One region of the Pseudocitrobacter corydidari genome, then DNA from elsewhere that is predicted to be linked to it. Evidence: predicted binding sites of a transcription regulator. Region 1 holds the regulator's gene; the other holds the start of a gene.
What was found. Region 1 encodes CRP, which controls carbon source genes, mostly activating them, when cyclic AMP is high. Its sites were predicted from a motif close to ATGTGANNNNNNTCACAT; they were not measured.
Positions count from the first base shown of each region.

Region 2: G163CM_RS17670 (glycoside-pentoside-hexuronide (GPH):cation symporter) is a predicted target of CRP. The motif match lies at 2,289-2,306, and genes of this name have one in related genera.

Region 1 covers NZ_CP087880.1:4,271,167-4,275,365, forward strand. Annotated here, with positions in the region: gene argD (bifunctional acetylornithine/succinyldiaminopimelate transaminase) at 1-946, shown strand, start outside; gene G163CM_RS19780 (YccS/YhfK family putative transporter) at 939-3,014, opposite strand; gene crp (cAMP-activated global transcriptional regulator CRP) at 3,063-3,695, opposite strand; gene G163CM_RS19790 (OsmC family protein) at 3,996-4,199, shown strand, end outside.
Region 2 covers NZ_CP087880.1:3,809,331-3,813,529, forward strand. Annotated here, with positions in the region: gene G163CM_RS17655 (anaerobic sulfatase maturase) at 1-92, opposite strand, end outside; gene G163CM_RS17660 (DUF202 domain-containing protein) at 89-451, opposite strand; gene G163CM_RS17665 (YidH family protein) at 441-788, opposite strand; gene G163CM_RS17670 (glycoside-pentoside-hexuronide (GPH):cation symporter) at 836-2,188, opposite strand; gene G163CM_RS17675 (6-phospho-alpha-glucosidase) at 2,586-3,908, opposite strand; gene G163CM_RS17680 (alpha-glucoside-specific PTS transporter subunit IIBC) at 3,905-4,199, opposite strand, start outside.

The DNA of each region.
Region 1 (4,199 bases):
GAAGCTGGTGGACGCCACCTTTGCCGAGCGCGTGGTGTTTATGAACTCCGGCACTGAAGCCAACGAAACCGCGTTCAAACTGGCGCGTTACTACGCCTCTACGCGTCATAGCCCGTACAAAAGTAAGATTATTGCCTTCCACAACGCCTTCCATGGTCGCTCGCTGTTTACGGTTTCCGTCGGCGGCCAGCCGAAATACTCCGATGGCTTTGGCCCAAAACCGGCCGATATCGTCCACGTGCCGTTTAACGATTTGCACGCGGTTGAAGCGGTGATTGATGACCATACCTGCGCGATTGTGGTCGAACCCGTTCAGGGCGAAGGCGGCGTGCTGGCCGCGACGCCGGAATTTTTACAGGGGCTGCGTGACCTGTGCGATAAACATCAGGCGCTGTTGGTGTTTGATGAAGTGCAGAGCGGGATGGGGCGTACCGGTTCGCTGTTCGCCTATATGCACTATGGCGTGACGCCGGATATCCTCACCAGCGCGAAAGCTTTGGGCGGTGGTTTCCCGATTAGCGCCATGCTCACCACCGAAGAGATTGCCAGCGCATTCCACGTCGGCTCCCACGGCTCGACCTATGGCGGTAACCCGCTGGCCTGTGCCGTGGCGGGCGCGGCGTTCGATATTATCAATACGCCGGAAGTGCTGGATGGCGTTCATGCCAAACGCGAGCGTTTTGTGCAGCATTTGCAGGATATCGACGCGAAGTATGACGTTTTCAGCGATATTCGCGGAATGGGGCTGCTGATTGGTGCCGAGCTGAAAGAACCGTACAAAGGCCGCGCGCGTGAATTCCTTTACGCGGCCGCTGATGCCGGTGTCATGGTGCTGAACGCCGGGCCAGACGTGATGCGTTTTGCGCCGTCGCTGGTGGTGGAAGAGAAAGAGATCGATGACGGTATGACGCGCTTTGCGCAGGCGGTGGCGAAAGTTGTCAGTTGATATGGCGGTTTAGCCAGATACCGTGCCGCGGCCGCTGACGCCATGCCACCGACGAAATGGTGTGCATGGTGTTGAGGTGGCCCAGAATACGCTGGAGATGCTGTTCCATGGTGCTGAGTGGCCCGTGGGAGAGCGTATCCGGCGACTCCATGATGTTCACATCCCCACTGCTGCCCGATTCATCATACTCCAGGCGCTGCTGACAGCGTTGCAGGGCGACTTCACACGATTCCAGATAACGTTGCATCAGCTCCGGCGAGAGCGTGTCGTGCTCGCGCGCAAGCGTGGTCATGGCGTTGATATGCTCGACGATGAACTGGCTGTGGGTCACCCACAGTTTCATATCTTCCAGATAGTGCGTATTAAAGCCCGGTTCCTGCATCGCCTGATTGAGCGAGTTAAACAGGGCGTTGTGCGCCTGGTTGACGCGCATACGTTGATACGCCAGTTTTTCAGCGGAAGGATCGTCACTCAAAATTAACTGTATTGCTTCCTGATCCGCCTCCAGCGCAGAGTGCGCATTTTTGCGCAGCAGACCGCTTTGCCACTGCGGCCACAGCCACAGCATGCCGCCAAAGGCAATCAGGCAGCCGATAATCGTATCGGCGAAACGCGCGACGATAAACTGCTCGCCGTTGAGCGTCAGCAATTGCAGGGTATATACCGCCGTAATGGTGAAACCCACGGTCGCCCAGCCGTAGCTTTTACGAATGATCAGATAACTTATCAGGGTGATCACCAGCATCGCGGTCAGCGCGAATCCCTCCGGGAAATGGTAGTGCAGCGTGACCGCGGCGATAACCAGCCCCGCCAGCGTGCCCGCCGCTCGGTGGAAGATACGCACACGCGTCGCGCCGTAGCCGTTTTGCGTCACCAGCAAGACGGTCATTAATATCCAGTAGGGTTTCGGCAGATGCAGCGCCGCGCCCATCAGGCTGGCGATGCTCAACATCACGCTTAAACGCGCGGCATTACGCAGGGCGGGCGATTTCAGCGACAGATAGCTTTTCAGCGCCGGGAACAGCGGCAGGCGGCGCTCTTTATCGGCCATCAGGTTACGCGGATAAAGCGGACGCTGCGCGCGCAGGACTTTGGCGATGCGGCTGAAGTGCCAGGCGCAGAACTGCCCGACCGGGTTATCGGGATGCTGGCGGGCAATTTTCTCCAGCGCGCCAATTTGCTTATCCATATTGAAGCGCGTCGGGAAGCGGTGATAAAGAATGTCATCGGCCATTACCCGCAGGCGCGCGGCGACGGTTTGCGCGTTCCAGCGGATTACCGCTTCGGCGTGGCTGCGCTCGACCAGTTTTTGCACCTCTTCTGGCTGGTGCAGGCTCACCGAAATGTGTTCCTGTAAATCCAGCCCCATCTGGAAGGCGCGCAGCAGGCGCTTGTAATCATTGTGCTGATTGGCCGCCAGCATGTGCATCTGCTGGTAACACTGGGAAATCAGGTCGACCACTTTCTGCTGACGATTAAGCAACGGCGGCAGGGCGGTATTGGGGTCGGTATGTTGCGTCAGCAGGCTATATTTGGCTTCGCAGTACTCCGCCAGTTGGCGGTAAAGCAGGCTCAACGACTCGCGCAGCGGCTGTTCGCGCCATAGCCAGAACCAGAACCAGTTAAACAGCCCGTACCATAGCGTGCCGAGCGCGTAGATAAGCAGCGGTTCCCAGATGGGCATATTGCCCGCCAGGCTCAGGGTAAAAATGGCGGCAATCAGCGAGGCCGGAAGCAATCGCCCGTGCAGCGCGCTGATTTCGGCGGTAACGCCCAGCACCATCGCCAGACCGGTAAGAATAAACGGCAGCGGGATATCATCGGCCAGCAACAGTTGCACAATCAGGCTGCAACCGGCGAACAGAGACCCACCGATAATCAGGCGTTTGAAGAAGCGTTTATGGGGAGTATCCAGCCCGGCGATGTTGCAGCAGGCAGGCACTAAAGAGAACAGTAAGCCGTGTTGAAGCTGGCCGAGGATCAGGCCGACGGCGACCGGCAAACATAACACCAGCGTTTGCCGCAGTGCATAGTTGACTTCCGGGTGGTAAATCAGCCTGCGCCACATAAGAGACAAAAACGGCGTATTGCGCGAACAATACGCCGTCAGACGAGATTAACGCGTGCCGTAAACGACGATCGTTTTACCGTGTGCGGAGATCAGGTTCTGATCTTCCAGCATCTTCAGAATGCGGCCCACGGTTTCGCGGGAGCAACCGACGATCTGACCGATTTCCTGACGGGTGATTTTGATCTGCATACCGTCCGGGTGGGTCATGGCATCCGGCTGTTTTGCCAGATTCAGCAGCGTCTGTGCGATACGACCGGTAACGTCGAGGAACGCCAGGTTGCCCACTTTCTCAGAGGTAACCTGCAGACGGCGCGCCATCTGAGAGGAGAGACGCATCAGGATATCCGGGTTAACCTGGATGAGCTGACGGAATTTCTTATAGGAGATTTCAGCCACTTCACAGGCGGTTTTCGCCCGAACCCAGGCGCTACGTTCCTGGCCTTCTTCAAACAGGCCCAGTTCACCGATGAAATCGCCCTGGTTGAGGTAGGAAAGGATCATCTCTTTGCCTTCCTCATCCTTGATGAGTACTGCCACGGAGCCTTTAACGATGTAGTACAGCGTTTCCGCTTTTTCACCCTGGTGAATCAGCGTGCTCTTCGATGGGTACTTATGAATGTGGCAATGAGACAAGAACCATTCGAGTGTCGGGTCTGTTTGCGGTTTGCCAAGCACCATGCGCGGTTATCCTCTGTTATAAGCTATCGCCAGCGGCAAATCAGGCTACCACTGGTGGAAATAATGTCCTTCCCTCTACCTGGGAAGTTGGCCGTCAAAAATTGTCGCAGCCAGTATGTGATGTCCTCTGCATACATGCAGTACGTTTATGTATCTCTGTAGCATCCCGACTGTTTTAGCATAGCTTTCGCCGTGTGTCTCCTGGTGTCTCGCTTCAGCATGACCCAGGTCTACTTCCGTTGCGAGATTTGTTATGTGCGCGTAATCTGACAATAAATTTGCAACTCTGGAGTGACTATTATGCAAGCGCGTGTGAAATGGGTTGAAGGGTTAACCTTCCTGGGTGAGTCGGCTTCCGGGCACCAGATTCTAATGGATGGCAACTCAGGTGATAAAGCGCCAAGCCCGATGGAAGTCGTGCTGATGGCTGCGGGCGGTTGTAGCGCTATTGACGTCGTGTCAATCCTGCAAAAGGGCCGTTACGACGTGACCGATTGTGAAGTT
Region 2 (4,199 bases), 460 kb from region 1:
CGCTGTTGCGGTTTTTCAATATAGAAGCAGTATCTGCAACGCAGATTACAGCGAGAACTGGCCGGTTTGACCATGACCTGGCAGCCTGTCATAGATAGTCCTTTATCAATAACCCTACCTGACGCAGATGCGTTACCGCAAACAACAACGCCAGTGATAGAACCGCGAGCGCGATAAAAAACTTATCGCGCACCACGCGAGGTTGCGCAAAATCATTTTGTGCAACGTCCATAATGATGCGATTTCGAGTATATCGCCAAAGCACTAATGCCGCTATGGCCAGTACGCCAAGTGAGATCCAGAACAAACTTCCTGCCTGATGCCAGTTGTGTTTAATCGCCAGCATCATTAGCGCCGCGTAACCTAAAAGGGTGCGAAACCAGGCAAGCGAGGTACGTTCAGGCTGCAGGCCGGGGTCACTTTCCCGACGAGCTTTGCGACTAGCCGGCATAGAGAACCAGACCCATCACGATGGCTGCGACAACCATTAAAATCACGCTGATAATCAATAGACTGCGGGTATAGTGTAAATCTTCCTTGAGTCGCATCGCTTTCTCATTGCGTAACCAGCGCAAATAACCGTAAATCGCCAGCCCGCCAGCAAAAAGACACAGCAGAAGTGCCAATAGCTCACGGATGATCGGCGTAGCGAAATCGGGCGCCAGTTGATCAAGACCGACGCCAGCAGCCAGAAAGCCTAACGCCGTTCGGATCCACGCCAGAAAAGTGCGCTCATTTGCCAGTGAGAAGCGATAGTCTGGCGCTTCTCCGAGGCGGGAAATTTTCATGACGTCTCCTTTTGTCCCGTTAATCCGCGTTAACATTACTGGAAAAATTATCGCATCACACGGCTTAACTTCGCATTTATACGCTCCATTTCATGCGAGTCCAGCTTATAGAACATCTTCGCGATCGCTGCACAAAGAAAATAGCAAATGCCTGGTGCCACGGTGAACAAAAGCGTGATTGTGGTAATGGTGGAGCTTGACTGCGCAGTCGCTCCAGCCTGATACCCACCCGCGGCGAGCATCCAACCGATAATTGCTCCCCCAACCGCTAATCCCATTTTTAGGACAAACAATGTACCTGCGAAACTGATTCCCGTTAAACGCTTACCGTTGCTTGCCTCACCATAGTCGACCGTATCAGCCATCATTACCCATTTAATCGGCGTCATCACCTGATGTAATACTCCAATGATAAACATCAGGCAGAACATAATCGTTACGGTATCCATAGGAACGAAGAACATTGCAAAACTCAACACGGTGAGTATCAAATTGCAGCTAATAAACACTTTAACTTTACAGAAATGGCTACTTAGTGGTTTCGCTATCGCGCTACCCAAAATATTACCCACACAGTAAGTCGTTAGAAAAATGGAAAAAAGTTTCGGTGACTCCATAATCCAGGTAACGTAATACATCATCACCCCGCCGCGAACAGAGGTTCCGATAATCGTAAAGACCGTTAAAAAACCAACGACACGCCACTGATCGTTTTGCCAGATGTCTTTCAGATCGGTGAGCATTCCTTTGAATCCGGAACTATTTTGTGGCGCTATTACACGTTCTTTTGTCGTAAAGAAACAGATATAAAACATGATCGTGGCCAGTACAGCCAGAATTGCAATGCTTGCCTGGAAACCAAAAGCCTTATCTTCACCGCCAATCCATTCCACCATCTTCATCATCAGCGCTGTTGAAAGCATGCCCCCGGCGGTCGCCAGAACGAAACGCCAGGATTGCATAGAAATGCGTTGTTGTGGATCGCTGGTAATAACGGCTCCCAGCGCACAATAGGGAATATTAACAATGGTATAGAGCAAAGTAAGCGCGATGTAAGTCACCGTTGCATATATCATTTTCCCGGTGAGAGAGAGTTCTGGAACAGTGTATGTAAAGTAACAACTAATGCCGAAGGGGATCGCGGCCCACAAAATCCATGGTCTGAATTTTCCCCAGCGAGTACGGGTGCGGTCAGCCAAAAGCCCCATACACGGATCGGATATCGCATCAAGAATTCGGGTAATCAGAAACATGCTACCTACAAATGCAGCGGGTAATCCCGCAATGTCGGTATAAAAAAACATGAGATAGAGCATGACATTGTCAAAAACAATATGGCTGGCTGCATCCCCCAAACCATATCCAATTTTTTCTTTCAAAGAGAGAATCTGGCTACTCATATCTGTCTCCATCGTAATAATCAATAATGGGACATAGTAGAAAGGATATTTTTTATTGCGATATTATGTTTTCTTGCTTTTTGATTATGTTAATTTTTATTTGTGAAGTTTATCGCACATACCTACATTCAGAATTTATATATATCTCACACCATTTCCTAATCATGCAAACATCACTGACAATGTTCATTCCATTTTTAAATAACAATTTAACGTGAACCAGTAACATAACTCACCTGTGATTATAAACCCCGAATTCAATGCTTACTGTTTATATAAAGAGTGCGTATCTCCGATATCCCATAAGAAAAATAAATATAATCAATAGCAAAATAATAAAACATTACCAACATATATTAAAACTGGCAGCCTGTCTCGCAAGCTGCCAGCAACATCATCAATTCAATTCCGGCCAATAATCCTTATTCGCCTCAACCAAATCATCAAGAATCGCCTTCGCCACCGATGCGCTCGGCACCGTTTTCGACAGCGTGATCGCCTGCCACAGTTTCTGGTATGAACGCTCTTCCCACGCATCTACCACCAGTTTTTCGACCATTACCTGCTGGCCCATCATCCCTTTCTGGAAGTGCGGGATTTCACCAACCGTCAGCGGCTCTGGCCCGTTGTGGCCCACCAGGCACGGAATCTCAACCATCGCATCGGCATCAAAGTTAGGAATGGCGCCATTGTTCGGCACAATCAACAGCATGCGCTCCTGGGTATTGAAGGCAATCGCCGCCGCCAGATCGACGATGTAAGACGCATGTTCATCGATTTCCAACTCCCCTGCGGATGAGTTCCCCGCTTCAATAATCGCCCGGCAGGCGCTGAAGACGTGTTTTTCGCGGTGATCCATCACCTCATTAGCGCGCGTGCGTTCCGGGTTGGAGTGCGCCACCACGTAGTCCGGGAACAGGTAATATTTCAGGTACGTGTTGGGTAGGGTTTGCGGATCGAGGGCCTGCACATCTTTCGCCTTGGCAAAGGTATCGTTCCAGCTGGCTTCCGTATGTGGGTCCTTAGAAGGCGGAACATAGCCGTGTTTTGCCACATATTCGCGTAACTTCGGCATCAGATCGTTACCTTGCAGATCTTCAATGGAAGTCCACCAGCCGAAGTGGTTCAGGCCGTAGTAGCGCACGCGCATCTGTTTGCGGTCTTGCAGGCCCACAATTTGCGCCATACGTCCTTCAATGCCGATCGGCATATCGCAGATGTTGAGGATTTTCGCATTCGGGCGCAGACGGCGGGTCGCTTCCGCCACAATCGCCGCCGGGTTGGAATAGTTCAGCATCCAGGCGTTTGGTGAGTATTTTTCCATATAATCCACCAGCTCCAGCACACCGCCAATGGAGCGCATGCCGTAGGCAATCCCGCCTGGCCCGCAGGTTTCCTGGCCCAGTACGCCGTGGCGCAGCGGAATTTTTTCATCTTTTTCACGCATCGGATATTTACCAACGCGGATGTGCGCCATCACAAAATCGACATCGGTAAAGGCCGCTTCTGGGTCGGTGGTGTAGCTGAATTCGATATCCGGCGCCTGCTCTTTGAGAACGATTTTACAGGCCTCGGCGATCACTTCCTGACGCGCTCCGTCGTTGTCATAAAATTTCAGTGAACGCAGAGGGAAACGATCCTGGTTTGCCAGCAACATCAGGACGATACCGGGAGTAAATGTGCTGCCGCCGCCTGCGATAACAACTGAGAATTTTTTCATGATACTGCCTCCGTCATGGTGGTTTGTTCGGTCGGGAAAGATTCTTTCATTAGGGTTTCAAGCTGGTCGCGAACCTGAGGAACATGCAGGCCGACAATCACCTGAATTCCGTTGCCACGGCGTACGACGCCGTGTGCGCCCAGCGCTTTAAAGACTTCGTCACTTTGCGTATGCGCCATGTCTTTCAGGGCAATGCGCAGTCGGGTGGCGCAGTTATTGATACTTTCGATATTTGCCGCGCCGCCCAACGCTTGCAGGAATCCGGCGGCCTGGCCCAGTTTGGTATCCGGT